DNA from 2 places in the Caballeronia sp. GAWG2-1 genome. Region 2 is predicted to be linked to the other one. Evidence: predicted binding sites of a transcription regulator. Region 2 holds the regulator's gene; the other holds the start of a gene.
What was found. Region 2 encodes FliA, which starts transcription of late flagellar genes. Its sites were predicted from a motif close to CTAAAGTTTNNNNNNNNNNNGCCGNTA; they were not measured.
Positions count from the first base shown of each region.

Region 1: kleA (stable inheritance protein KleA) is a predicted target of FliA. The motif match lies at 9,164-9,190, and genes of this name have one in related genera.

Region 1 is NZ_JALQDD010000034.1:36,049-47,577, forward strand. Features, by position in the region: gene traI (TraI/MobA(P) family conjugative relaxase) at 1-773, opposite strand, end outside; gene traJ (conjugal transfer transcriptional regulator TraJ) at 808-1,182, opposite strand; gene NCR98_RS23690 (TraK family protein) at 1,556-1,954, shown strand; gene NCR98_RS23695 (PRK13886 family protein) at 1,954-2,679, shown strand; gene NCR98_RS23700 (conjugal transfer protein TraM) at 2,679-3,119, shown strand; gene kfrC (IncP plasmid survival protein KfrC) at 3,322-3,975, opposite strand; gene kfrB (IncP plasmid survival protein KfrB) at 4,004-4,351, opposite strand; gene NCR98_RS23715 (DNA-binding protein) at 4,522-5,553, opposite strand; gene NCR98_RS23720 (transcriptional repressor gene korB) at 5,732-6,781, opposite strand; gene NCR98_RS23725 (ParA family protein) at 6,778-7,542, opposite strand; gene NCR98_RS23730 (transcriptional regulator KorA) at 7,539-7,847, opposite strand; gene NCR98_RS23735 (DUF2761 domain-containing protein) at 7,954-8,283, opposite strand; gene kleE (KleE stable inheritance protein) at 8,285-8,611, opposite strand; gene kleA (stable inheritance protein KleA) at 8,820-9,056, opposite strand; gene korC (transcriptional repressor KorC) at 9,214-9,471, opposite strand; gene NCR98_RS23755 (hypothetical protein) at 9,488-10,696, opposite strand; gene NCR98_RS23760 (hypothetical protein) at 10,708-10,926, opposite strand; gene NCR98_RS23765 (antirestriction protein) at 10,971-11,399, opposite strand.
Region 2 is NZ_JALQDD010000022.1:65,456-83,226, reverse strand. Features, by position in the region: gene NCR98_RS13385 (branched-chain amino acid ABC transporter substrate-binding protein) at 1-828, shown strand, start outside; gene NCR98_RS13380 (thiamine pyrophosphate-binding protein) at 912-2,594, opposite strand; gene flhF (flagellar biosynthesis GTPase FlhF) at 2,998-4,782, shown strand; gene NCR98_RS13370 (MinD/ParA family ATP-binding protein) at 4,775-5,695, shown strand; gene NCR98_RS13365 (RNA polymerase sigma factor FliA) at 5,714-6,445, shown strand; gene NCR98_RS13360 (GGDEF domain-containing protein) at 6,540-7,634, opposite strand; gene NCR98_RS13355 (Rieske 2Fe-2S domain-containing protein) at 7,838-8,821, shown strand; gene NCR98_RS13350 (arylamine N-acetyltransferase family protein) at 8,846-9,685, opposite strand; gene NCR98_RS13345 (acetyltransferase) at 9,687-10,367, opposite strand; gene NCR98_RS13340 (SDR family NAD(P)-dependent oxidoreductase) at 10,364-11,113, opposite strand; gene NCR98_RS13335 (SDR family NAD(P)-dependent oxidoreductase) at 11,125-11,877, opposite strand; gene NCR98_RS13330 (acyl carrier protein) at 11,884-12,105, opposite strand; gene NCR98_RS13325 (3-oxoacyl-ACP synthase III family protein) at 12,119-13,186, opposite strand; gene NCR98_RS13320 (acyl carrier protein) at 13,183-13,419, opposite strand; gene NCR98_RS13315 (amino acid adenylation domain-containing protein) at 13,485-15,035, opposite strand; gene NCR98_RS13310 (DegT/DnrJ/EryC1/StrS family aminotransferase) at 15,204-16,376, opposite strand; gene NCR98_RS13305 (glycosyltransferase) at 16,670-17,771, shown strand, end outside.

The DNA of each region.
Region 1 (11,529 bases), on a different contig from region 2:
CGTTCGGGCGAAGCCTCGAACGGGCCAAGCCGCGCCTCCAGGCTCGGCTTGGAAAGGTCGCGGGCTACTGTGCTCGCCTTCACCATCGTTCCGTCGCCGGCCTCGAACACGAGGCCATTGGCGCGGACGCGCAGCTCCATTCCGTTGTCCCGCATGACCTGGTGCAGTTCCTGCCAGGACTGCGCGCCCTTGATCTCGTCCAGGCACTCGCGCTTGATCCAGCCGACCAGGCTTTCAACGCCGGCATGCCGCTCCATGTCGGCGGCCCGGCCCTCCGCGCCGCGCTTGCGCGGCTCGTGGTTGTCGCGCTCCAGGCCGTAGTCGCGCTCCAGGGCCGTGCAGAGTTCCGCCAGCGCCCGGTGCGGGTAGTACGGCTCGTGCATCGTGTGCCGCGTCGGGTGAATCTTGTTGATGGCGATGTGGATGTGCAGGTTGTCGGTGTCGTTGTGGACGGCACTGATTCGCTGATGCTCGCCATAACCCAGCCCGACGCAGATGCGTTCCTCAATCGCGCGCAAGGTGTCGGCGCTGGGCTGCTCGCCGGCCCGGAAGCTGACGATCAGGTGGTAGGTCTTGTCGCCCTTCGCGCGGGTGTTCGTGTGCTGGGTCGCCAGCACCTCCGTGATGGCGTCCTGGATGGAACCGGCTTCGCAGTTCGTCGCCTGCACGTGGCCCAGCCGGTGGTCTTTGCTTTGGGCGTCGGTGATGTAGTTCGCCAGGCCCGCGAAGTCGCTCTTGCCAAGCGAGCGCATCGGCACGTGCTTGGCGATCATGGCCGCCCCTCCGGCTTTTTAGCCGCTAAAGAAGTCAAGGCTCGGCCCTCGGCTGAACCACGGCCTTCATGATCCGGCTCATTTCGTCCTGGGTGGCCTCGATCCGGCCCAGCAGGGCCAGGATGGTCGCCTCGCCGAACTGGAGCGTTCGCACGTCATCGGTCAGCCAGAGCTTGAGCAGGCCGCCAAGGCGGCCAAGGTCGCCGTTGACGCGCACCAGCTCGCGCACGTGCTGGTAGTCCATGACGCCCTTGATCTGGTAGCCCTGGCCCACGTCGCGCAGATAGCGCGCCACGCTGACGCCCGCCCTCTTGGCGTTCGCCTCGATCTCGTCTTTCTCTTCGGGGAACACCGGCACCCGCAGGTGCTGCCGCCGCCGGCGGCCGTGTTCCTTTTCGTCGTTCTCCATGCCTCGCCTCGTCTCTCATGCCGGCGGTAGCCGGCTGCCTCGCAGAGCAGGATGACCCGTTGAGCGCCCCCGGCGCGAATAAGGGACAGTGAAGATAGATAACCGGCTCGCCGGTTAGCTAACTTCACACATCCTGCCCGCCTTACGGCGTTAATAACACCAAGGAAAGTCTACACCAGCCATTACGATTTATCCGCAACTATCGCGCTATCAGGCCGCAAAAGCAGCAACGGATATAGCGAAAACCGCCACAATGGCCCATAATGCCGCTATCGAAGCGTGCCAATGCACGCCGATAGCGGACTTTTTGCGTTTCCGTAGCGCCGCTTAGTAGCGTTACATTTGCGATGAGAGGATTAGATGGACGAACACGATGCCAAAGACCTACCCCGAAGAGCTGGCTGAATGGGTGAAGGGACGGGAAGCCAAGAAGCCGCGCCAGGACAAGCACGTGGTCGCGTTCCTGGCCGTCAAGAGCGACGTTCAAGCGGCGCTCGATGCGGGCTATGCGATGAAAACGATCTGGGAGCACATGAAGGAAACCGGCCGGCTGCGCTGTCGGTACGAAACCTTCACCCAGCACGTGAAGCGGTACATCAAGGCCGCGCCGGTAGCTTCCCCGCCGCCTCCCGCCACTCCCCCGGACAGCCAGCCCAAGGGCGCGAAGCCCGAGCCGAAGGCCGCCCCGCCGGCCTCGGAATCCAAGAGTGAGCCGCCCAAGATCGGCGGCTTCACGTTTGATGCGACTCCAAAGAAAGAGGATTTACTGTAATGGCGAAAATTCACATGGTTCTGCAAGGCAAGGGCGGCGTCGGCAAGTCGATGATCGCGGCCACCATCGCGCAGTACAAAGCCGGCAAGGGACAGAAGCCGCTTTGCATCGACACCGATCCGGTGAACGCGACGTTCGAGGGCTACAAAGCCCTCAACGTGCGCCGGCTCAACATCATGGACGGCGACGAGATCAACACCCGGAATTTCGACGCCCTGGTCGAGATGATCGCGTCGGCCGAGGGCGACGTCATCATCGACAACGGGGCCAGCTCGTTCGTGCCGCTGTCGCACTACCTCATCAGCAACCAGGTGCCGGCGCTGCTCCAGGACATGGGCCACGAACTCGTGGTGCATACGGTCGTCACCGGCGGCCAGGCCCTGGTGGACACGGTGAGCGGCTTCGCCCAGCTCGCCAGCCAGTTCCCGGCCGAATGCCTGTTCGTGGTCTGGCTGAACCCGTATTGGGGGCCAATCGAGCACGAGGGCAAGGGGTTCGAGCAGTTGAAGGCGTACACGACCAACAAGGGCCGTGTGTCCGCCATCATCCAGATTCCGGCGCTGAAAGAGGAAACCTACGGCCGCGACTTCGCCGAAATGCTCCAGGATCGGCGCACCTTCGATGAGGCCCTGGCCGATTCGGCGCTCACGATCATGACGCGGCAGCGGCTCAAGATCGTGAAAACCCAGCTCTTCGCCCAGCTCGAAAACGCGGCGGTGCTCTGATGGCGGCCGACGACAAGATCGAGGAGCTGATACGGGAGATCGCGGCCAAGCACGGCATCGCCGTGGGCCGCGACGATCCGATCTTGATCCTCCAGACCATCAACATGAAGCTGATGCAGGACAGCGCATCGGCCCAGCAGGAAATCTTGGACGCCTTCAAGTCGGAACTGGAGTCCATCGCCCACCGATGGGGTGATGACGCCAAGGGAAAGGCGGAAAGGACGCTCAACGCGGCGTTGGCGGCCAGCAAGGACGCCATGACGCGGGGAATGCAGGAGGGCGCGAAGGCGGCCGCCGAGGCCGTGCGGCGTGAGGTTGAGGCGGTGACGGCGCAGCTCGTCGCGCCGATCCGCGAGGCGCGGCGCGTCGCCATGATGAACATGGTCGCGGCCGGCATGGCGGTCGTGGCCGCCGGCCTGGCCCTGTGGGCCTCGCTGTAGATGGCGATGCGGGATCTCATCGTCAGAACTGGCGATGGTCGACCGCGCCGGCGGCATCGCCAGGTTCGGCGATGCTGGCCAGCTCCCGGCATCGTCGCTTGTGACGATGCTGCAGGATGATTCCACCAGGCCCTCGGCGGGCCTCCCTCGCCAGAAATGGCGATGCTCGAGAAAAAAGCCCGGCGACCGCCGGGCTTCGTTTTTATGCGGGCCTGGCTGACAGGCCCAAGGACTGCGATCTCCCTGGCCGCTCCTGGGCCTGGGATTGCTTGCGCTCCTGCTCCTGCTTGCGCATCAGCAGCTCATGCCGGCGGGCGGCCTCGCGCATGGCATCCCAATCGGAAGCCAGCTCGGGGTTCTCGGCGCGCATCTTGCGCGTCGCCAGCTCTTCGATCTTCGGCGAGTGCAGGCCCATGCCTTCCTTGATCTCGCGGACGGCCTCCAGGCGCGCGTGAAGCGTCTGCAAGCGGGCCTGCTGCTGCGCCTGCTGGTTCTGCCAGGCTCGCTTAGAGCCGGGCAAGGAAAGCCGGCCAGGCGCGGACGCCTGGGTCTGCTGCAAACGGGCCTGCTGCCGGTCGATCAGGTTTTCTAGCCTGTCCTCGATGTGCTCCACCTGGTCGTGCTTGGCCTGCACGTAGAGCGCCAGGGTTTCGGGGTAGGACTGCTCGACCGGGGCCGCCTCTAGGGTGGCCTGCTGCTCGATCTCGGCCGCCTGGGCGGCCTCCAGCAAGTCGGCTCCGGTGTCCTCGCGCGAAGCGCCGAAGGCGGCACCGCCGAGGGTGGCCGGCGCGCTGACGCGGGCCGGCTTGGTGGCGCGGCTCTCGGTGCCGCTGCCGGGGATGGTGAGTCGTTTCAAGGGCGTGCCTCCTTTTTAGCCGCTAAAGCTACATGGAGCGCCCCCGCGTCAGTTTCGGGGCCTCTGCGGCGACTGCCGCCTTGCCCTGGGCGTTGTAGCTGATGCTCTTTGCGCTCCCAATTTCAGGTACTTTATCGAAATCTGACCGAGCGTGCATGACAAAGTTCTTGCCGATCTGCTGGTACACGTTGGTGGCGTCGGCATGAACGATCACGCCGGCGTGGGTCTGCTTCTTGTCGGCCGCTTGGGCCGTGTACAGGTTGTAGATGCCGGGCTTCAACGCGCCCGCCTTGTCTACTTTCTGATTCGTCCAAGCGCCGTCCTTTTCGGCCTGAACGATGCGTTGACCGTTCATGACCAAGAGGCGTTCTTTCATCGGGCACTCCTATGGTTGCCGTAGTTCTCAAAAGGGTGATGGTGGCCCCATGCAAGCCGCGCTCCAACAAAAAAGCCGACCTCGGCAAAGCGAGGCCGGCTCTTCCCAGCGGCCGGGTTGTGCGTTTTGTCAGGGTTCCAGGGTAATTTTAAGGAAAACCAACCGATTTATCAGGTCTTTTTGCGTCCGCCGCTGGTCGGATCGGCCGCCCGGCCTTGCGCCATGACGGTTTCCAGGGCCTCCAGCCGGCCGCGAAGCCCGGCCGCTTCCTCGCGGGCCTGGGCAGCGTCGCGCTTCGCCTGGTCGCGCTCGCCCTGGGCGGCGGTCAGCCGCTCGGCCTGGCGGTGTGCCTCGGCCGCCATCGCCTTGCGCTGCTCCTGGTGGGCCTGCTCGGCCGCCTCGGCCTTGGCCTGCACCTTCACCAGCTCCGCGCGCACCTGGTCGCGCTCGGCGGCGGCCGCCTCGGTGGCCTTCCGCTGCTCGGCCTGAGCGGCGCGCGCCTGGTCGGTCGCCTGGTTCGCCCGCTCCAGGTCGGCACGCAGCTCGCCGGCGCGGCGCTCGATCTCGGCGGTACGGCTGTTCGCGGCCGCGAGGTCGGCCCGCAGGGCCTCCACCTGGTCGGCGCTGGCCGTGGCCCTCTCCTGGGCCTTGTCGCGCTCTGCGCGCGCCTGGCGGGCTTCCTGATGGGCGTGATCCAGCTCCGTGCGCAGCTCGCCGGCCCTGGCCTCGGCCGTGGCCGCGCGCTCGCTGGTCGCCGCGAGCTTGCCGCGCAGCTCGTCGGCCTCGCCCTTGGCGGCCGCCTCGACGGCCTCCAGGGCCGCGATGCGGGCCTTGGCCTCGTCCAGCTCGCCGGTGAGCTGGTCGGCCAGCTCTGCGGCTTCCTGGCGCGCTGCTTCCGTCTCCTGGCGCACGGCCTCCAGCGCCTCGCGCTCGGCGGCCAGGCGGTTGTTCGCCATTTCCAGCGCCACGGCCCACAAGTCGCCGCCCAGCTCGGCCAGCTTGTCAGTGATCGCCTGCGGTGCCGGCTCGCGGATCGGGGCGGCCTGGCTGGCCTTGCGTGCGCGCCACTCGTTCATCGCCTCGCTGATGGTGGTGAAGCTGCCGCTGCCGAGCTGCTTGCGCACGTTCGCCAGCGTGGGGTTCTGGCCGGCCGCGTCCAGTTCGTCGGCCACCGCAAATATCTGCTCCTTCGAGATCGCCATGTCGGGCCTCCTTTGGCCGGTTGTATGTTGTAGCGTGAAGCATACTACAACATACAACACTACGCAAGCGGTTTAGCTGAACTTTTTTTAGCGGCTAAAACGCGGGCAAAAAAAGCCCCGCTCGATGGCGGGGCGATGGGTGGGGGTCGGTGGTCGGCGATGCCCGGCGCTGGGCGTGTCAGCCCTCCAGCAGCGCGACAAGCTGCACGGTGCCAAGGTCGGCCTCGAACTCCTGGCCGTCATCCTCGTATTTGAGCCAGGCCCAGCCCTCGGCCGGGGGCCGGCGGTTGAGGATCAGCCGTGCCGGCCGGTCGTCGTGCTTGACCTGGATGATGGCCTTCTTGAGCTTGTCGGGGTCGGCCTCCTTCGGCTCCTTCTTCCCCTTGGCGTCATCATCCTGCGGCCCCTGCTCGCCGTCGCCGGCCTCGGCGTCGGTCTTGCCGGTCAGCGCATCGACGGTGTTGGGATCACGGTCGCCGTCCTCGTGACTGCGCTTGTCCTCCAGGAACTCGCGCAGCAGCTTCACCGAGCCGCGCGTCAGCTCCTGGCTGTCGTCGGCCAGCCAGGCGGCCACCTCGTCGGGGTTCTTCTTGTAGGCCGTCACCAGCTCGTTGATGACAGTCACGTCCTTGCCCCGGCCGCTATTGAACGCCTCGGCAATGGGTTCGGGCAAGTCCAGCAGCGTGACGTGCTGCGTGACGAAGGCCGGCGACTTGCCGATCTCCTTGGCGATCTCGCCCTTCTTCTTGCCCTTCGCCAGCTCGCGGCCGATGAAGTCGGCGATCTCACGCGCCGTCAGCTCGTTGCGTTGCAGGTTCTCGATAACCTGGTCGGCCTCGTTGTAGTCGTTGTCGATGAAGGCCGGGATCGTGGTCTTGTGCGCCCACTTCGAGCCGCGATAGCGCCGCGCGCCGTGGTTGATGAGGTAGCGCCCCGGTGCGTCCGGGTTCTCGCGCACGCTGATGGGCGACTTCACGCCGCGCGCTTTGATCGTCTCGCCGATCTCCGCGATGCTCTCCGGCGAGAAGCCGGGGTTGTCGGCCGTGCGCGGCTGGTGCGGGTCTTCGTCGATCAGGTCAAGCGGCAGCTCCTGCGGGCCTGCGCCGCCGGCGTTGGCCGCCGGCTGCTCGTTCAGCAGGCCGGCCAGGTCGCCCAGCCCGTCCAGGCCCAGCCCGGACGATTGCGGCTTGTCCTGCTCCTTCTTCTTGGCGTTGGTCTTGGCGCTCATTGCGCGATCTCCATCTTCGTGAACACGTAATCCGCCAGCGCACGCACCTCCTGGGTGGCCTTCCGCGCGGCGGTCTTCTTGATCTTCCACACCGGCATCTGCTCGCCCAGCGCCTCGGCGATGCTGTCACGCGCGCCGATGCTGAACGGCAAGATGAGCTGCGGGTATGCCTGCTGCAACGTCGCCAGGTTGTTGACGTGGCGCGGCTTCCGCGCGTCCACCTTGTTCGGCACCATGCCGAGGAAGCGCAGCTTGGGGTTCTGCTTGCGCAGGTTGCTGATGACCGCGACCATCTTCTTCATGCCCTGCAAGCTGTACGCCTCCATTTCGATGGGCGACAGCATGTAGTCGGCCGTCAGCACGGCCGCCGTCATGGCGACGCCAAGGGAGGGGGCCGTGTCGATCAGGCACACGTCGAAGAACTCGCCCAGCGCGGCCACACTGGCCCGCAGCGCGGCGGCCGCCTGGGAAAGCTCCATCTTGTCCAGGTTCGCCAGGTTGGCGTCTGCCGCGATCAGCGCCAGGCCGTCATCCTCCCGGTCAGCGAACCAGGCGCGCAGCTCGTCGCCGCCGGCGGTGAACATGCGACTGGCGGGATAGCCCGAGTCGTGGCCGGCCAGCGTCCAGCTCGCATTGCCCTGGGTGTCCAGGTCGATCACTGCAACCCGAAGGCCGCGCTCCTGGAAGTCGAACGCCAGGTGGCAGGTTGCGAACGTCTTGCCTTGACCGCCTTTCTGAATTGCCGTGACCAGTGTTTTCATGAGTTGGGTTCCTGTTTCCTCTTTCCCTTGGCGTCGGCTTCCCAACGCTTGACGATGAACGCTTGATGCTCCGGCAGTACCGCCGTCACCCGCTCGAAGCCCTGCGGGAGCACTTCCCCCGCCACTGCCCACACGCGGCTGACCGCTTGCGATACCGCCCCCTTGGTCAGCCCCAGCGAGGCCACAAACTCGGCCTGGGGCCTTCCATCGACCAGCACGCCGCGCGCTATGTCGATGGTCTGTTGCCCGATCTCCAGGCCCTTGATCGCCGCCTGGAATTGGGCTTCGGTTAGCCGTTTCTTCATGGAGAACACCCATATAAACTCCACACCCGGTTGTTGAACAAAAGGCGGTGCCAGCCGCCGACCATGTGCAGAAGTTTAGCTAAACTCGCCGCCCGCGTCAAGCGTTTTAGCGGCTAAAAATGGGCGCGTGATCTTCTTTCTTGGCGTTCAACCTGGCCGCGTCAGCGGCACTCATGAAGAACGTCATCAGCGGGCCGACCGTGCGGCTCGAACCGTTGGCAAAGCACACGTCGAACTGACCGCCGGCGGTGTGCGGATCGACGCCTTCCACCAGTCGCCAGGGGTCAAGGCCCCATTCCTCGGATTGCGCGCTGTACCAATAGGCCGGCGCATCGCCGTTCAAGTCGCTGGCCGCGTACTCGCGCACCAGGACGGCCACCCGGCCGGTGTTCGGCTCCACGAATCCCGGCGGGTAGGGTAGGGTCTGTTTTTTCATGTCAAAGCCCCTTCGGCTTGTAGATCGAAACGAAGTAGGTGATCGCGGTCAGCACCGCGAAGTACGCCAGGAACGACCAACCGGCATACACGCCAGGCGTGTTCCAGTGGTAGAGCATCCGCACGAACTGGAAGAAGGTGGCAATCGACAGCACCCACTTGAGGATCGGCCAGACCAGCACGGTCGCCACCCATACGAACTTGACCAGGCCGGCCAGCAGGCCAGCACCGGGGGCCTTGTTGGGGGCAGCAGACGCGGCGGCAGGCTCCACCGGCGCGGGCGCGGCGGGCTGCTCGATCTCCTTGGGGAACTTGATGATGTTGGACATAGCTTGACCCTCCACGCGCTTACGTGTTGAATGCTGGGTGCTCCCACTCGGAAGCATGGTTACGGTGTGCCAGCACCAGGCCAAGCGCCCCGGATCACTCCGGGGCGTTCCTCCACCTGGGGCCGCCCTTGATCTTGCCTCGGCTCACGCAATACTCCTTCTTGGCGTCCTCGATAGGCCCGGCCGTTGCCGACCGGGCCATGTGCTCTTACCAGCCGGCCCGGCGCTTGGCCTGCTCGACGGCTTCCATCGACCAATGGCCCTTGGCCTGCCCCTCCAGGGAGCATCCGGCGAAGTACGCCTTGCCGCGCAGTTCCTCGGCTTTGCACACCAGCTCGGCCGCCTCGGCCATCATGGCCGCGATCTCGTCACGGCGGGCCGGGAAGTCGGTCGCTGCCGCGCCCTCCAGCTCGTCAATCCAGGGCATAATCTTGTTGTCGCTCATCGGACTTTCTCCGGTAGTTGACCTGGGCAATGTGCCCGGCCTTCAAGTGCTATATTAGGGCAAAATGCCCTAACCTGTCAAGCACTTTAGCTAAACTTTTTTCGCTTTACCGGAATCCGAAGGCTAAACTTTAGCCGCTAAAACCTTTCCCTTGGCGTCAATCCTCTTTCCAGATCACGCCCAGCCCGGCCTGGTCGCACAGGATCGCCCATGCCGCATAGGGAATCGGGGTGTCCTCGCCGATCCAGCGGCGGATCGTGCGGTCGCCCTTCGCGCCCAGCCCCAGCGCCTTCGCGGCCTTGCTGCCGCTGAACCCGGCCAGGCGCAGCACCTCTCGGACTTCCTCGCCGGTCGGTTGCGCCCAGCGTTCGGCCGGCTTCAAGCACTCCAGCCGGATATTGGCGTCGTTCGTCATTCGTTCGTTCTCCTGGTCAAGTGATAAGCCGCAACTGGTCGAAGCCGTAGATCGACTGGATGCAGCTCGGGTCTGAATCGACCACGCGCCGGCCTGCGCGATTGGTCTTGTACGTTACCGGCCTGTCGTCGTGCGCCCACACCTGGCGGGTGTCGGGATGCACCTTCACGATGATGATGCGCTTGCCGATGTAGCGGTCGAAAACCGGGTGATGGACGCTCACGATCTCGCACCGCTGGCCGGGCTTGAACTCCACCAGGTCGGCCGGGCCTCCATCGCCATTCCTGGCGATGCTGCAGGTTGCCGCGCTCGCTCGCGGCATCGTTGTTTCCGGCGATACAGGCCCGCCCTCGCCCGGCTCGGCATCGTCGGCTTTGACGATGCTGCAGGTCATCGTCGTTTCTGGCGATGCGGGATCTCGCTCCGGGCCTGCGCCGGTGATTTTTCCCTTGGCGTCCAACCCGGCGGCCCTGGCCGCCTTGATCCTGGTCGCGGCCTCGGCCGCCCAGCGCCTGGCGATGAAGGCCCGATGCGAGGGCAGCACCACATCGACCAGGACGAACCCCGGCGGCACCAGGACGGTCGCCGGTGCGCGCCGCGCCGGCGGCTCCAAGCCGGCCAGCCAAGCGGGCAGGGGAGCATCGGCCAGGCGGTCGCGGTAGCTGGCCTCGACCATCACCGGGCGCTTCTTCTCGGCTCGCTGCGCAGCCAGGATGCCGCGCGCAACCTCGTCCACCGTCATGCAGCCCTGCGCCGTGTCGAAGTGCGAGCGGTAGCCCGTTTCGGAGATAAACGGCCTGTCCAGGTCGATGACGTGGAACTGGAAGTGGGCACCCAGCGGCCCGCCGTAGCCGGCCTCGTACTCCACCAGGGCGCGCATGTCGCCATCCGCGACCAGGAACTGGCCGCGCTGGCCCCACAAGGGCACGTCGCCAGGCACCGCCGCGCAATGGCGCTCGATGACCTGGCCGGGCGCGTCGTGGTCGGCCATGCTGCCCACGTGCGTTCCGCCGTTCATCTTCCAGATGACGGCCTCGTATCGGTCGCTGGCCGCCTCGGCGGCCGCACCGTCACCGCGCATGATCGCCGCGTCGATCTCCACCACGGCCGCCACGGCGGCGGCCAGCAGCTCGTCGCGGTCGGTGGGCAGCTCGGCCAGCAGCTCGGCCGCCGGCGCGTTCCAGTCCTGGCCCGGCTGGGCCGGCGTCTTGCGTTTCTTCGCCATCGGCCGGCCCCTCAAGTGTCAGCACGCCGCCACGCGATCACGTCGCGGGCTTCGTAGCCGTGGCGCTTGCAGTCGTCGCAGAATCCCGAGCTGAACCCCTTGTGGTTCGTGCCGATCCATGCGGCCGGCTTGCCGCATTCGTGGCCGTAGGTGCCCGGCTCGGCGTTGTGGCACTTGCCGTCCGTCGCGTAGCTGTTCGTCGGTGCCTGGGGAGCGTTGTTCCTGGTCATGGTCGCCTCCTGGAAGCCCCGGCCGAAGCCGGGGCCGCCCCTCATCAGTCAATAGCCCGGTAGATCGCGGCCGCCTCGGCGTGGCTGGCTGCGAAGCCGCGCAGGAAGTGATAGCGGTCGATCAGGGCATCGCCGGCGTCCGTGTCGGCGGCCTCGGCCGCGAGCTGACCCAGCGCGAACAGGGTTGCGACAATGCCGGCGGCGTCGGCCGACAACTCGCCTCGGAAGCCGTTGCCGTCCACCTCGATCTCCAGGCGGTCGGCCAGGTCGGGGGCCATGTAAAAACCGCCGTCCGACAAGGTGTAGTAGTGCCAATACGCGCCGCTGTAGCGTTCGCAGAGCCGGCGAAGCCAGGCATACACCAGGGCCTCGCCGCGCATCATCAGACGCGGGCCGAAGTAGGCGGGCAGGAAGTCGAGGCGCTGGGCCTCGGCGACCAGGGAAGCGGTAACGGGTTGCTCTTGGGTGTTCATCGGACTTTCTCCGGTAGTTGACCTGGGCGAAATGCCCGGCCTTCAAGTGCTATATTAGGGCAAAATGTCCTAATCGTCAAGCACTTTAGCTAAACGTTTTAGCCGCTAAACCTTGCCCTTTCCCTTGGCG
Region 2 (17,771 bases):
TTCAACTCGGGCACGACCATTCCGGCATCGCGCATCTATGCGAATGCCGGCATCCCCGAAATCGCGATGGCAACCGCGCCGGAGTACACCACGCAAGGCTTCAAGACGGCCTTCCGCATGATGACGTCCGACACGCAGCAAGGCTCGGTCGCGGGCGAGTTCGCGGTGAAGACGCTGAAAGTGAAGAAGATCGCCATCGTCGATGACCGCACGGCTTACGGCCAGGGTCTCGCCGACCAGTTCGAGAAGGCAGCGAAAGCGTCGGGCGGCAATATCGTCGTGCGCGAATTCACGAACGACAAGGCTGTCGACTTCAAGGCGATTCTGACCAAGATCAAGTCGTCGAATCCTGACCTCGTCTACTACGGCGGCGCGGATTCGCAAGCCGCGCCGATGGCCAAGCAAATGAAGACGCTTGGCTTTCGTGCACCGCTGATGGCGGGCGAGATGGTCAAGACCGACACCTTCATCAAGATCGCGGGCGACGCGGCCGATGGCACGGTGGCATCGCTTGCCGGCCTGCCGATGGACCAGATGCCTGGCGGCGCGGACTACACGGCGAAGTACAAGAAGCGCTTCAACGAAGACGTAGAGACGTACTCGCCGTACGCCTACGACGGCGCAATGGCCATGTTCAACGCAATGAAGGCGGCCAACTCGACGGACCCGGCAAAGTATCTGCCGCTGCTTGCCAAGACCGACATGCAAGGCGTGACCACGAAGCATCTGGCGTACGACTCGAAGGGCGATCTGAAAAACGGCGGTATCACGCTGTATAAGGTCGTTGGCGGGAAGTGGACGACGCTGCAGAGCGTGGGTGGGAAGTAAGGTTTAGTGGCTGTTTTGGATGGCCCGGTCGTGTGCGACCGGGCCGTTTTCGTTTGGACGGGGCTAACCGGCTGAACCAGCCCTCAGCGCTTCCCCTGCTCCCGAATCTGTTCGAGCGTCGCGCCCGGCGTGCTCTGATCCGCCGGAATCCGAATCTCGATCACCGCGGGCAATCCCGAACTCACAGCGCGCTCGAACGCCGGCATGAACTGCTCCGTCGATTCGACCCGCTCGCCGTGCGCCCCGAACGCGCGCGCATAAGCCGCGAAGTCGGGGTTCGTCAGCCCCGTGCCATGGACCCGATGCGGGTAGTGCCGCTCCTGATGCATGCGGATCGTGCCGAACTGCCCGTTGTTCACGACCACGAAAATCACCGGCAGCTGGTACTGCATCGCCGTGGCGAGTTCGTGGCTCGACATCATGAAGCAGCCATCGCCCGCGAACGCGATCACCGTGCGCTGCGGATACAGCGACTTCGCCGCGATGGCCGCAGGCACGCCGTAACCCATCGCACCGCTCGTCGGCGCAACTTGCGAGCGGAAGTGCCGATACGAATAATGCCGATGCAGCCAGGTCGCGTAATTGCCCGCGCCGTTGGTGAGAATCGCGTCTTCGGGCAGGCGCTCCGAAAGCGTGCGCATGATCTCGCCGAGCTGGACATCGCCGAGCATGGGGCGCGGCTTGCGCCATTCGAGATACACGGCGTGCGCCGTCTCGGCGCTGCCCGACCACGCGATCTGCGCGGGCGGTTCGAGCGCGGCGAGCATCGACGCAATCTCGGGCATGCCGGAGACGATCGGCAGATCGGCGCTATACACGCGGCCCAGTTCCTCCGCGCCCTGATGCACGTGAATCAGCGTCTGCTTCGTCTTAGGGATGTCGAGCAGCGTGTAGCCGCCCGTCGTCGATTCACCCATGCGCGGGCCGAGAACGAAGAGCACGTCCGCTTCGCGCACGCGCGCGGCCAGCGCCGGATTGATGCCGAGCCCGACATCGCCCGCGTAATTCGGATGCTCATTATGCAGCGTGTCCTGATAGCGGAACGCGCATCCCGCCGGCAACTGCCAGCGCTCGATGAAGCGCGCGAAGTCCTGCGTCGCCTCGGCGGTCCAGCCGCTGCCGCCCGCGATCACGAACGGCGTCTTCGCATTGGCGAGCAGTTCGCGCACGCGCTCGATCTGCGCCTGCGACGGCGCCGCCGCGACGCGCTGATAGCGCGGCACGGGCGCCGCCGCGTCGCACGCTTCGGTCAGCATGTCTTCGGGCAACGCCAGCACGACCGGGCCGGGACGTCCCGCCGTCGCGACATGGAACGCGTGGCTCAGATACTCCGGCACGCGGCGCGGATCGTCGATTTGCGCGACCCACTTCGCCATCTGCCCGAACATGCGCCGATAGTCGATTTCCTGAAACGCCTCGCGATCCATGTGGTCCCGCGCGCATTGGCCGATGAGCAGGATCATCGGCGTCGAGTCCTGGAAAGCGGTGTGCACGCCGATGGACGCGTGCGTCGCGCCCGGCCCGCGCGTGACGATAGCCACGCCCGGACGCCCCGTCAGCTTGCCGACCGCCTCGGCCATGTTTGCCGCGCCGGCTTCGTGGCGGCAGACGATCGTCTGAATCTGGCTGGTTTCGTCGTGCAGCGAATCCAGGACGGCGAGAAAGCTCTCGCCCGGCACGCAGAACACGCGTTCGATACCGTGATGAACGAGCGCATCGACAACCAGACGCGCGCCGGTGGTCTGGCCATGAGAAGCGGATGCCATGCGAACAAGTCTCCTTTGTCAGTGAGCATCGGTGAGCCCGGGTTTCGAGCCGCAGACCGTAGCTTACGCCGCTGGATGGGACTCTGGCTGATGCAGTCCGGCCGCCTTGGCGCGCGACGCGCCTGCCGCCGCGCGCCTCACAGCGGACAAACCGCCAAGCGACATCTCTCGTCCCGTCGCGTCGATCGTGCCAGACCGGCATTTTTTCCCGCATGACGCGCGACGCAATCCGCACGGCCGGGTTGTTTCCATCAGTCGAAATACCCCTCTTTCACACCCTTTATCCAGCGATAGGCCCGAAGTGATCTTCGCAATAATGGCTTCACTGAAAAGCGGGCACGGAAATAACCAAAGGGTGCTCGCCTCGCAAATATCGCTGCATCTATCCTCATCGGGGGCCAGTTTGAACATTCGTAAATTCATCGGCGCGAACAGTCGTGACGCTCTGCGCCAGGTCCGTGAAGCGCTCGGACCCGATGCCGTGGTGTTGTCCAACCGCACGCTCGACGATGGATCGGTGGAAATCGTCGGTGTCGCGGATAGCGATCTCGCTTCGATCTCGCCCGCGAAGGCCGCACGCGAACAAGCAGCCGCCGCGCCGTTCGCCAGCGCCACGCCGCGCGCCGCGCTTGCACAAGCCGCAGCCGCCGCGATGAAGCAGCAGGCCGCCGCTCCCAGCTCTCCGATGAACCCTTACGCCAGCGGCGATGTTTTCTCCTCCGTCTTCGGCAACACCGCCGACGCCGACGATTTCGACGAGCAAGCCGACGAAGAGCGCATGGAAGCACCGCGCACGATGGCCGATTCCAATCCGTGGTTGATCGAACATGCGCGCCGTATCGCGCAACAGGCTTCGGTGCCGTCGAACCGGCCGCTGACGCCGTCTGCCGCAATTGCACGCGGCATGGGCGTGCCGGTATCGGTCAAGGCAGCCGACGCACCGCGCCAGCAAGCGCCGCGTGCACAAGCCGCCGCGCAGCCGGTTGCCGCCGCGCCTGCCGCACCCGCTGCGCAAGCGCACGCAAAGATCGAAACGCCCGACTGGGCGCGTGAAGCCGCGCAAGTCGCCGCACGCCGCGCCGCACAGAAGATCAACGCAGCACCGCAAGCCGCCGACGAAGCGCCGGCCGCATCGGGCAATTTCGAAGGCTTGCCGGCTAATGCCGCAGCCGTCGTGACCGAAGCCATCCGCACGCGCATGGAGCAAGTCGTCAACGAAACGGTGATGAACGAACTCTCGTCGATGCGCGAGATGATGGAAGAGCACTTCTCGGGTTTGCTGTGGGGCGACCGCCAGCGCCGCAACCCGACCAACTCGGCCTTGACCAAGCGCCTCTTCGCCGCCGGTTTCTCCGCGCAACTCGTGCGCATGGTGATCGACAACATGCCGTCGATGGAGAACGTGGAAAACGCGCTCGAATGGGTGCAGCAAGTTCTCGAATCGAATCTGCCGGTGATGCCGAGCGAAGACGCGTTGATGGAACGCGGCGGCGTGTTCGCGCTGATGGGCCCGACGGGCGTCGGCAAGACGACGACCACGGCAAAGCTCGCGGCGCGCTGCGTGATGCGCTTCGGCGCCAGCAAGGTCGCGCTCCTGACGACGGACAGCTACCGGATCGGCGCGCATGAACAACTGCGCATCTTCGGCAAGATTCTCGGCGTCTCGGTGCACGCGGTAAAGGACGGCGCTGACCTGCAACTCGCGCTCTCCGAACTGCGCAACAAACATATCGTGCTGATCGACACGATCGGCATGAGCCAGCGCGATCGCACGGTCTCCGACCAGATCGCGATGCTGTGCGGCACGGGTCAGCCGGTGCAACGCTTGTTGCTGCTGAACGCCACGAGCCACGGCGACACGCTCAACGAAGTCGTGCAGGCTTACAAGAGTGCGCCGGACCAGCCGCCGCTCGCGGGCTGCATTCTGACCAAGCTCGACGAGGCGACCAACCTCGGCAGCGTGCTCGATACGGTCATCCGCTACAAGCTGCCGGTGCATTACGTATCGACCGGTCAGAAGGTGCCGGAGAACTTGTACGTCGCAACCAAGCGTTTCCTCATCAAGAGCGCGTTCTGCATTCCGCGCGATGGCTCGCCTTTCGTGCCGCAAGACGACGATGTGCCGGCGCTTCTGTCCGCACTGTCCGCACGCGCCACGACCGAACTGCATGGAGTCCATTTTGGATAAGTTCGTGCTCGATCAGGCTGAAGGCCTGAGAAGGCTGCTGACGCGCGCCAGTTCTCGCGTGGTGGCTGTAGTGGGCGGACCGGCGGGCATCGGTTGCACGTCGGCGGTAGTGAACCTCGGCGCGGCGTTGTCCGTGCATGGCAAGGATGTGCTCGTCATCGACGAGCGGCATAACGCGGGCTCGGTCAGCCGCATGGCGGGTGTGGATGGCGCGGGCGCGCTCTCGGCGGTGATGTCCGGCCGTCGCGAACTGCAGGATGTCGCGGTGCGCACGCCGATGGGTTTTTCGCTGATCGCCGCACCGCGCGATGAACGTATCAGCCACGACGCGGCGCAAGCACGCGCGCTGCTCGACGGCCCCGCGGATATCGTGCTGATCGATGCGCAACTCGATCGTAATGGCGCGCTCTCGTCGCTCGCGGCGCAGGCGCATGACTTTCTGATAGTGACGCGGGTAGCCGCGTCGGCGATCACCGAGGCGTATGCGTGCATGAAGCGCTTGCACTACGCCCACGCGATCGGCCAGTTCCGCGTGCTGATGAATCACGTGCAGGACGCAGCCGATGCAGCGGTCGCGTTCGACAACCTCTCGGGTGTCGCGAGCCGTTATCTGGCCGTTTCGCTCGTGCAGGCAGGGTATGTGTCCGAGGATGCGCGCGTCGCTCGGGCGAGGGAGCTCTCTCGGTGTGCGGTGGAAGCGTTTCCGGCTACGGCCGCGGCGCGCGACTACCGCTACATCGCAGCCGAGCTGCTGCACTGGCCGATGCGTCCCGCGCCGTTTTCGCGCGGCGACGAAGCGAGCCAGTACGACGCGCACATTCCGGTTGGCGAGTCTGGTGAAAGCGGACGGAAAGCGGCGCACCGAGCGGCGGCGTTTTCCGATCATGCAATGAGCAGCACGGCGTCGATGTGATATTGAAAGGTGAACAGGATGTATAACGCCCAAGGCAAACTCTCGCAGTCCGACGTGCTTACGAAATATGCGCCGCTCGTTCGCCGCCTCGGACTCCAGCTCGTCGCCAAGATGCCGGCGAGCGTCGATCTCGACGATCTGATCCAGGCCGGCATGATTGGCCTCCTCGATGCGGCTAGCCGCTACAAGGAAGATCAGGGCGCCCAGTTCGAAACCTACGCAAGTCAGCGTATTCGCGGCGCCATGCTCGACGAGTTGCGCGCCAACGACTGGTTGCCACGCAGCATGCGCAAGACATCGCGCGAAGTGGAGTCGGCGGTACACAAGGTGGAACAGAACCTTGGCCGTTCGGCCAGCGAGACCGAAGTCGCCGAGCACATGAAGATGCCGCTCGACGAGTATCAGTCGATGCTGCAGGACTTGCACGGCAGCCAGTTGATCTATTACGAAGACTTCGACCGCTCGGCGGACGACGAGCCGTTCCTCGACCGTTACTGCGTCGATCGTTCGGACCCGCTGTCGGCGCTTCTGGACGACAGTCTGCGCGGCGCGCTGATCGAAGCCATCGACAAGTTGCCGGAGCGCGAGAAGCTGCTCATGAGCTTGTACTACGAGAAGGGCCTCAACCTGCGCGAAATCGGCGCGGTGATGGAAGTGAGCGAGTCGCGCGTGTGCCAGTTGCATAGCCAGGCCGTGGCGCGTTTGCGTGCGAAGCTGCGGGAACAGTCGTGGACTAGCGTCGAGGCTTGAGTTCCGAGTTGTAGAGGCGCGCGAAGCCCCGAACCGGGGCCGCGCGCTTTTTGCTTTTGCCTTTGCAAAGGCGCTCGAATGCGCGCGGATGGGCTCAATGCATCTCGAAGTCGCGCGCCTCGGCGAACACCGTCTTGCCTTCGCCGAGACTCTTTGCGCGATACATCGCGCGATCCGCGGCTCTCAGCACGGCGGTGATATCGGCGTCATGCGCTTCTGCCGCGCTCGACAGCAAGCAGGCGCCGATACTCGCCGATACGCTCACTGGCCGCTCCTGCACCAGCGTGAGGTCGGCGAGCGCCGAATGGATGCCATCGGTGAGCGTGAGCACCGCGCTGCGATCGCGCATGTTGCGCGCGAGCACGACGAACTCGTCGCCGCCCAGCCGCGCGATGGTGTCGGTCTTGCGCATGCGCCGTGCAAGCAATTGCGCGAACGACTGCAACAGCACGTCGCCGACCGCGTGACCGTAGGTATCGTTCACGCCCTTGAAGCCGTCGAGGTCGATCAGTAGCAGTGCGCTGGTATTCGCGTCGGCGGCTTCGGGCGCGGACATCGCGCGATTCACGGTTTGTTCGAGCGCGTAACGGTTATAGAGGCCCGTGAGCGGGTCTGTCGATGCCTGCCGCGCCAGCACGCGATTCGCGCTGCCAAGCCTGTCGACCAGCACACTCAGATACACCGACGCGCCCAGCACGCTCAGCGCGAGCCCGAGCGCGGCGGCGCGGTTTGCCACCCACCACGGTTGCCACAACGCCAGCGCGACGATCGCGACGAGCGCCATCGCGCACGAAATGGCGAGCGTGCGCTTGCCGTAGCGGCATCCCGAGCCGATCAGAAACCAGAACACCACCCACAGCAGCGGCAAGGCGAGCGTGCCGCAGAGAAAGAGCATGGCGCCGAGCAACGCCTGATCGAGGATAGTGGTGATGACGAGCCGGACGTTGGACAGCGCCATCATCCGGCTGACGAGCAATAGTGTGATTGCACCGTAGGACACGTAGAGCGCGATCAACCGCGTGATCAGCGACGCGTTGGCCGAAGGGTGCCGCCACGCATACACCGCATAAGCCAGCAGAACTGCCGCTCCCATCCCGATACGCAGCATGGCTTGCTCGCGTTCGGGATTCCGGTTGCCGGACCATGCGAAGGCATAGGCCCGGCGTGCCGGTTGATGCGCCTGCTCCATACTGAACCCCTGGTGGTGATTTCTTGCTGTTATGGTCTTTTGCGCGTGTCTTTGCTGTCGCGCTTTTGTCTTATTGCGGCCCCGTCGCGATGTTCGTCTCCGACGACTGGTATTTTGCAACGTTTTGCCAAGCTGCTGTGAATCGTGTAAGAACGCATCTCGGACAGATGATTAACGGCGTTTTCTGCGGATGCTTCAGTGCTATGAGCGACGACTTTTCTCTCGCTGGCGAATGGCTGGCGGTGTGTAATGGCGATGACGTGCCGGCGGGTTCGACGCGAGCGTTCATCGTCGCGGATGAGCGCATCGTCGTATGGCGCGATGCCGAAGGTGTTGCGCATGTCTGGCGTGACTACTGTCCGCATCGCGGCGCGCAACTGTCGCTGGGGGCGGTGACGAACGATCAGCTCGTGTGTCCCTATCACGGCTGGCGCTACGACACGCTTGGTCAGTGCGTGCTGATTCCGTCGAATCCGTCGCTTCGGCCTTCGAAACGCGCGTGCGCCACCGCGTTCGTCGCCGGGGAGAAATACGGCGTCGTGTGGATGTGCTTCGGCGAGCCCGCGCACGCGCTCGATTTCTTTCCCGAAGCCGCCATTCCGGGCGGACGGCGCATCAACCTTGCGCCGCAGACGGTGAAGTCGTCCGCGCCGCGTGTCGTCGAAAACTTCCTGGACATGGCGCATTTTTCGTTCGTGCACGTGGGCATTCTCGGCGAGGATGCGCATACCGAAGTGCCGGACTATGAAGTCGTGGAAAGCGCCGACGGACTCGAAGCGCGCCAGTGCCGTTTCTGGCAGCCGGCGGGTTTACCGGGGCAGGGCGGCGCGATGATGGATTACGTTTATCGCGTGAAGCGGCCGCTGGTTGCGAAGCTCACGAAGATGGCGTCGGGGGCAATGGGCGCACTGCATATCATGCTGGTGGCGTCGCCCGTGACGCAGACCGAGACCCGCGCGTGGCTCGTTTCCATTCACGAAGACGAGACTTCGCACAGCGACGAGGAGCTGTACGACTTCAACATGGAGATTCTGCTGCAGGACACGCCGATCGTGGAGTCGCAATGGCCGAAGCTGCTGCCGCTCGCGCTCGATGCGGAGTTGCATCAGAAGTGCGACCGGATGTCGGTGGCGTATCGGAGATGGTTGGCGGGGATGGCGTTTGGGTGGGAGACGACGAGCGCGTGATTCGATGGCCGGTAAGCCACCGCATCAAACACGCTTGATGAGTCGACCCAGCACGTTCGCCAAGTCGCCGCCGGGCAGGCGGATGCCGAACTCGTCTTGCAGCACGGTCATCAGTTCGTCGGTGCAGGAAATCTGACGGCGCTCGGCGACCGCATCGAGATGATGGACGCCGTAGTTGCCATCGACGAGACTCTTGCGTCTTCCCTCGTCCGTGCGCGCAACGACCAATTGCGACGCAAGCGGTGACGCCGGATGCGTCGAGATGAACCAATTTCCTATCTCGAAGTCGATCTGTTCCTGACGTTGCAAGTCGAATACATATAGCGCGCGCCAGACGCCGTTTATCCGCGCCTGAAGCACGTAATCGGCCTCGCGACGCAGCAGCCTGAAACGTTCGAGCGATGTCGTTTGCTCGGCATCCGTATCGAGCCGCAGCGGAGTCGTCGGCACCATGCGGCCGAAGCCCACATCCGAGATGTAGTCGTCGCCCGGTCCAAACGTCACGAGAATCGACATATGCGTTCGCGGCGCCCACGCGGTTTCCGGGCCGCCCATGACGACGCGTCCCGTCAGGCCGCGCGCGTCGAATCCCAACTGCCTGAGCAATGCGAGAAAAAGCAGGTTGAGCTCGTAGCAGTAACCGCCTCGCCCGCCGAGCACGATCTTTTGTTCGAGCGATGCCACGTCGATGGACGTAGGCTCCTGCAAGAGCGTCGACAGGTTTTCGAACGGAAAGCGGCGGGTGTGGCGTTCCTGCAAGGTCCGCAACGTGGCGAGCGTCGGTTCGGGGCTGGCGCGACAGCCGAGCTGCGACAGGTAACCGTCGATGTGTTCAAGCCGCGCAGCCGTTTTAACGCGTGCCATGTTAACGCTCGTTGCCCACTTCGCCGATGACCATCGCCGGATTGCCGAACACTTTGGTACGCGCCTTCACGCGTCGCAAGACCACGCTGCCCGCGCCGACATACGCGCGGTCGCCGACGTTGCACTTCGGCAGCAGCGTCGCGCTGCTCGCGATAAACACTTCCTCTCCCACGTTGACGTGACCGTTCAGTTGGCATGCGCCGCAAATCTGCGTGTAGCTGCCGATAGACGTGTCATGCGCCACGCTGCTGTGAGTGCCGATAAACACGTGGCGGCCCACGTCGATATCACACGACATCTGCGTGAACGGACAGATGATTGAGCCCGCGCCGAGTTTCACGTCCCTGCCCACGAGCGCCGTCGGATGCACGAGGATACCGAACTCCGCGCCCTTGTCTTCGAGCAGGGTGACGTAGGCGCGCTTCTGCGACGGATCGCCTATTGCGCAGAGAAAAATGTCGTCGTCGAGCGGCAGATAAGCTTCAGGCGAGCCGATGATGCGCGCGCCGCACGCAAAGCCGTCGAGCATGTCGGTGCGGCTGTCGAGAAACCCCTTGACCTTCCATGGCGTTCCCGCAGCGATGGCCTGTTGCGACCAGACGAGCACTTCCCGCCCCAACGCGCCCGCGCCCACGATAATGAGATTTTTGATGCCGGTCACGGCTGCGAGCGTGTGTGTCATGCGGAAATGTTCACCGAGCGGCCGCCATCGACCACGAGTTGCTGGCCCGTGATCCAGCGTGCATTGTCGGACAACAGGAATTCGGCCATGCCGGCTATGTCGCTTTCACGCCCGAGACCTAGCGGATACGACTCCGCCATGCGCTCGCGCACTTGCTCGTTGCCGAATATCGAATCCGTCATGGGCGTATGAACCGCGCCGGGCAGGATGGAGTTGACGCGAACCGATGGCGCCAGTTCGACGGCGAGCGCGCGCATATAGGCATCGAGCGCGCCCTTGCTCGCGCAATAAACCCCGAGTCCCTTGGCGCCGAACTGACTCGCGGTACTCGACACGAACACGATGTTGCGGAGCGCCTTGTCGTTCACCTTGCGTCGCACGAGCAGGCGAGAAATTTCCATGGCAGACATGAAGTTCACGTTCATGACTTCCACCGCGCTCGCGCGCTCGAGCAAACGAAGCGGGCCGATGATCCACGCGCCGGCGCAGTGGACGTAGTTCTCGATACGCATGCCGCGCGACGAAACGAAATCGACGAAGCCGGACTCGATCTCGTCCAGTTCGCGAAGATCCTGCACCCACAATGCGTGAGCGTCGGGGTTAGCGCAAAGCTGTCGCGTCTCCTCCAGCCGCGCCCGGTCCCTGCCGTGCAACACGAGCGACCGCGTGGAGGAAAGCTGAATGGCCGTTGCCCGGCCTATGCCCGATGAGGCGCCCGTGATCAGGCTATGAAATTCGTGGCTCATGACTGTCTCGCTCAGGACGCGGTGTAGCCGCCGTCGCAGACCAGCACCGAACCGGTGATCCAGCGACCGGAGTCGGCAACGAGAAAGGCGGCCGCATTGGCGATGTCTTCGGGCGTGCCCAGACCCAGCGGATGCGCGGATTCGATCTGCTTGCGCTGCTCTTCACTCCAGTGCCGGGAGTTTTCGTCGAACATCGCGGTCTTGACGAATCCGGGAGCAATGCAATTGACGCGGATACTTCTCGGCGCAAACTCCAGAGCCGCCGATTTTGCAAGGCCGGTGAGCGCGGCTTTCGACATGGCATAAGCCGACGCACCGGCGGAGCCGACGATGCTCATGACCGACGAGATGAACACCACCGAGCCGCCATTTGCGCGGCATACGCTGCGGTGCTGAAAGCCGCGCAGCAACGCGAGCGCAGCTTCGGCATTCACGCTGAACACTTCACGATAGCGCGCGGGCGTCAGCAAGCGGGTAGGCGCAATGGAACTGATTCCCGCCGCGTGCACGAGCCCGGAGAACGGTCCCCCGGCTTGCGCCAACTCGGCGAAGAGGCCGGGCAGGCGTTCGGTATCGAGAAGATCGAAGGTCACCGTCTTCGCGTTGAGGCCGGCGCTTGCTTGCTGAAGCCGCGCATCGTCACGATCCAGCATGACGACGGCCGCGCCCAGCGCGCTGAACAACTGGCTGGTCGCGAGACCGATGCCCGACGCCGCACCCGTGACGAGGATTCGTTGACCTTCGAGGTTCAGAGGATTCGACATGAATGCTCAGGCGTGCTGTTTTTCGAGCGCGGCGAACAAGTCCGCGGCGCAAGCGAATTCGCTGATGCCCTTGGCGCTGATCGAGACGCCAAGCTCCTTGTCGAGCCACGCAATCAATGCGAGCGCGGTCAGGGAATCCCAGTTGTCGTAATGGTCGAGCGGCAGGTCTGGGTCGACCGAATCGACTTCGAGCAACTCGGCGAGGTTGGTGTAAAAAGCATCTTTCATTTGGAAACTCCTGTCAGGAATATTGCACCATTTCACATACGTCCAGCGGTCCGAGACGCATGAGCATCGATCCCCATGTGAGACCGACGCCGAATCCGGCGAGACATACCAGCGCCTCGTGCTGCGTCAGGACTTCGCGCAGGTTTTCGACGGTTGCCATTGGAATCGTCACGCCGCTGCTGTTGCCGTACTTTTCCACCACGTTCATGGGCAGCTTGCCGTACGGAATGCCTATCTTGTCCGCGAGCTTTTGCAGCATGAAGCGGTTGGGCTGGTGGAACAGAAACCAGTCGATCTCGTCGATGGTCGTTTCCGCCTGATTCATCAGCGCCGTGATCATCGGCGGGACCTCCGTCTGGACGAACGTGAAGACCTCCGAGCCTTCCATCTTCAAATGATCCAGCGCACGAAAATTGTGATCGCCTTCGTCCCGCAACTCGGCCGTTGCCGGCGAACACGGCATGCGCATTCCGCCGGCGGGAATCATCAGGGCCGCGTGTCGCGTGCCGTCCATCTTCAGATTGGCATGGACCACGCGATCCGGCGCCGCCGATTCGACAATGGCGATGGACGCCGCGTCGCCAACCAGCGGATAGCTGTTGCGGTCCCTGGGCGAAGTCCTGCGGCTCATCACGTCGGCGTTGACGAGTGCGACGCGCCGGATATTCGGTTGTTCGAGCAGCATGAACGCCTGAATGAGACCGACGACGAAGCCCGCGCATCCCTGGTTGATGTCCATGCAGAACATGTCCTGCTTCAGGCCGAGTCGTCCCTGCACGATGCTGCTTGTCGGCGGCATCAGGTAGTCGGGCGTTTGCGTGACGAGCACGAGGGCATCGATTTCGTCACGAGCGATCACCTTTCTCGCGAACAACTGCTCCAGCCCGAAGACGGCGAGGTCCGACACGCAGGTATCGGCATCGACGAGACGGTGCTTGTCGTAGCCCATGACCTGCATGAGTTTGCGCGAGCGCGCCTCTGGAAAGTCGAAGCGCTTCATGTCCTCGACGAACGATTGCTCGCGAGCGGGCACGACGGTCAGCAGACTGCTGATGCGCTTGCCCTTGAAGAACAGGTTCACTGCGTTACTCCATATCTCGCGATGAGCAGGGAAATGGCCTGCACGTTGCGAAAGTGGTCGGGCACGATGTCGAGACCATCGATCGAAATGTCGAATTCGTCGTCGATGGTCGAGACCAGTGTCAGCATGTCGAACGAATCGAGCAAACCGTCTTCGAGAAAATCCTCGGACCGCGAGAAGTCGCTTTCCGGGCGCACGCTCTTGAGCAAGTCCATCAACTTTGCTGCCAACATAAATTCCACTCCGTGTTCGAATACCGGCGCCAATGCGACTTCTGTCGCGGCAAATCCAGCCTGTTTCACGCCTCGACGGCCGGGCGCGGCGCCGCTTGCTTTTGCGAGAGCGCGAGCCTGTCTATCTTGCCGTTGGGGTTTCGCGGCATGCTGTCGATACGCACGAAGGCGGTCGGCAGCATGTACTTCGGCAAGCGCGCGCCGAGCGCCGTGCGGATGGCGGCGGCGGAAACGTTCTCGTCCGATTCGAAATACAGCGCGATCTGTTTCTTCGCCGAGTCGTACACCACACATGCCTGCGCAATGCCTTCGATCTGCAACGCGGCGTGCTCGATTTCGCCAAGCTCGATGCGATAACCCAAATGCTTGATCTGATAGTCGCGGCGGCCGACGAACATGATCTCGCCGCGCTCGTTTCGATAAACCGTATCGCCCGTGCGATAAAGGCGGTCGGGATAATGCGGCTGCAGCGGATTCATCGTGAAGGCATCCGCCGTTTTCCGCGGATTGTTCCAGTACCCGAGCGCGAGCGAACTGCCACGCACGCACAACTCACCGTGCTCGCCGATGCGCGCGGCGCGCCCCTCGTCGGTCAGGATCAGCACATCCGAATTGCGGCAGGGAAAGCCGATCGGCAGCTTCTCGTCGTCGCCGAAGTCGCGCTCGACGATGAAGTACGTGCAATCCACCGTCGCCTCGATCGGCCCGTACAGATTCACGAACATGGCTTGCGGCAAGTGCTTGCGCCAGATGTTCAGCGGCCGCGTGGGGAATACTTCGCCTGCGAAAAGAATCTTCTTCAGCGCGACGGGCGGCAAGCGTTCGAGCAGCGCCTGATTCGCGATGTTCACCATGATCGTGGGCACCCAGAAAATGAAACTGATGTTCTGATCGATCAGGTGCTGGAGAAGCGAAGCCGGGAAAGCCGCGATCTGTTCCGGGATCAGCGAGATGGTCGCGCCCTTCGCGAGACACAGGAAGAGTTCGAGCGAGTAAATATCGAAGTACAACGGAGACAGGCTGCCGATTGTCTCGCTGCCATCGAGCGCCAGACGTTCGAATGCCCAGTCCATGAAGTCGATGGTCGCGCGATGATTGAGTGCAACGCCTTTTGGCACGCCCGTGGAACCCGACGTGTGGATGATGCAAAGCGGGTCCGTGTCGATGATATTGTCGAGGCACCAATCCAGTTCGACGTTCGACGAAGCGTGGTCCGTATGCCCCACGTCGTCGATAAGGAGAATGTGCTTGTCATCGATTCCGACTGCGTTCAAGGAAGACGCCAGCGCGGCGTTCGTCACGATGAGCGGTGCGTCCAGATTATCGAGAATTGCCTTGAGGCGGATGGCGGGCAGCTTGATGTCGAGATTGGCGTAGCAGTTTCCCGTGTAGACGATGCCCAAGTCGGCGAAGATGGTTTCGGCGCACTTCGGCAGAAACACGGCAATCGGATTGCGGGTCGCATCGGTACGCGCGCGAATGGCGGCGGCGAATGCCTTCGCATGAACTTCGAGCTCGCGAAAGGTATAGCGCTTGTCGGCATCGACGATGGCGGTCTTTTCCGGCATGCGTGCCAGCGCACCTCCTTCGAAATATTCGAGCACGTTGATCATCATGGTGCGGCCTGCGTCCTGAAAAAAGCATCGATAAAAGCGGTCGGGCTGACGCGCGTCGTCGTCATGCGGAAAACATCTAGCGCCGTGCGCCTTGCAGCCCGACTCTCAGGGAAAATTCTGCCATGTCGCTGCACGACCTCATCGCGCGAACAGACGGTGATTTGACGGTCATTTCAGGTCGTGAGAGCGGCCGTTTGCAGCGCTCAAGATCGTCTCGACGACGAAGGCGACATGCTCGTCGCTCAAGGCCGGGTAGATCGGCAGACACAGTACCTTGCTGGCCGCATTGGCCGCGACCGGCAGATTCGCGCGGCTCGCCGAGGGAAGTCCGCGGTACATCGGGAAATCGGAGATAAGCGGATAAAAATAGCGCCGCGCATAGATCTGCCGACTGCGCAGATGTTCGTAGAGCGCATCGCGGGTGAGCGAGAAATCGGCTTCGACGAGTATCGGAAAGTACGAGCAGTTGGCAACGGTCTGCGAGCCTCTTGGCAGGCAACGGATACCCGGCACATCGCGCAGCATTTCGCGGTACAGCGCGTCTATCTCTCGCCGGCGCGCGAGCGCATCTTCTATGTGTTCGAGTTGAACCAGGCCGAACGCCGCGTTGATCTCGCTCATCTTCGCGTTGATGCCGCTCGCCACCACCGTCGTTTCGTCGACGAAACCGAAGTTCTTGAGCTGGTCTATGCGCAGCTTGGTCTTTGCGTCCGGACAGACGATTGCGCCGCCTTCAAAAGTGTTGAACACCTTTGTCGCGTGGAAGCTGAGAACGGACAGATCGCCGTGCGCCAGGATGCTGCCCGCTTCGGTCTGCACGCCGAAGCCATGGGCGGCGTCGTAGATGACCTTCAGGTTGTAGTTGTCCGCGATCCGCTGGATTGCATCGACATCGCACGGATTGCCGTAGCAATGAACCGGCAGGATCGCCGTGGTCTGAGGCGTTATGGCCGCCTCGATCTTCGCGGGGTCGAGATTCAGCGTGACAGGATCGACATCGACGAATACGGGTTTGACGCCGTTCCACAACAGCGAATGCGCGGTCGCCACGAACGAGTACGGCGTCGTGATGACTTCGCCCGTGATGCGCAGCGCCTGGAGCGCCGTGACGAGCCCGAGCGTGCCATTGCTGAACAGCGAAAGATGCCGGACGCCTAAGTGTTCGCCGAGCGCCTGTTCGAAGCGCTGGTGGAACGGCCCGCCGTTGGTCAGGACCTTGCTTTCCCAGATTTGCTCGAGGTAGGGCAAAAATTCCGCAAGCGGCGGCAGATGCGGCTGCGTGACGAACATTCGCTCCAGCGGCAGCGCGGAAACTGATTCGGGAGGCAGGCTGGCTGTCATGTCTTTCGTGTTCCGAGGGTGATGTTGTCGCCGCGCGGCTGGCGGCGTCCCACGCGCCAGCCGAAAACACCTATGCCGGCCTGTCAGGGCGATTCCGATGAATTATCTGGTCAAGGCCGCGCAGGCAATGCGGCGAGATAACGTGCCAAAACCGGTCTGTTCGCGTGATCGACGGAACTCGTCTGCCTGCAGACTTCACGCTCGGGAAGATCGACCGCGAAGTGCCGGCGCTCCTCCTCATCCATTCGTCGAACCGGCCGAAAGCCAGCAACCAGACCGCAGGGTAGTGCCACATGAACATCGCCAGCACCAGAGCTTCACGCAAGGGGCATCCGTACTACATCTATGCGCCGGCTTACCGGGAGTCATCGGCCGGGATCGTCGTGATGCACACGCTCTGTCACCTGCTCAATCGCGAGGGATACGACGCCTATATCTCCGCGACCGATGTCGTCAACCCACGGTTCGACACGCCGCTTGCCACATTCGAGGTGCAGGCCCGACACAGGTTGGAGGGCCGCATGCCGATCGTCGTTTATCCGGAGATCGTGTCGGGCAACCCGATGAATGCCGATGTATGCGTCCGCTATATCCTCAACCACATCGGGTTCCTGTCGGGAAAGCCGCTCAACGAGGGCAAGGACGATCTGGTCTTCTATTTTTCGGAGAACTTCCTCGGTAGCGCGAACAAGAAGGACGTCGATTTTCTGTTCCTGCCCGTCATCGATACGGAGCTGTTCAAGCCCGATCCCACGGTCAAGAAGGACCGGACGTTCGTCTTCCATTACCGGCATCCGCTCGACAAGATCGACTTTTCGCTTTTCCCGCCCGGCACCGAACTACTGTCGATGGCGAACCCCGTGACGCTTCCCGAACTCGCGAAGAAGCTGCAAGGCGGCCGGGTGCTTTACTCCTACGAGCAGTCGTCTGTCTGTAACGAGGCCATGGCGTGCGGCTGCCCTGTCATCTACCTGCCCGAGGGCGGATTGAAGGCCGTGCCGGATCAGTTCGCCTTCGGCGTCAACGGGGCGGCCATGGCGAACGAGAAGAATGGCTACGCGCGCGCCCTGGCGACCGTGGACACGATATATCCGACCCTGGTGGCGCTCGGCAATGTGTTCCGGGCGGACCTGCCCGTGTTTCTGGAGAAGACTCAGGATGCGGCGCGAAAAGCGCTTCGGCGCCCGGCCGAACTGCGGGTTGCCTCGTCGAACGTGCCGAAGACCCCGAAACGGCGGATCGCGGCACTGACGACCGAGCCGGTCGCGCACCGCTGGTCGACATCGCGCGTCAAGAAGCCGTTCGAACTCCTGGCCGACCATTGGGAACTGATCTGGCCGATCCAGAACACCGAGGAGAAGATTGCGTCGGCCGACATCGTTTTGATGCAGCGGC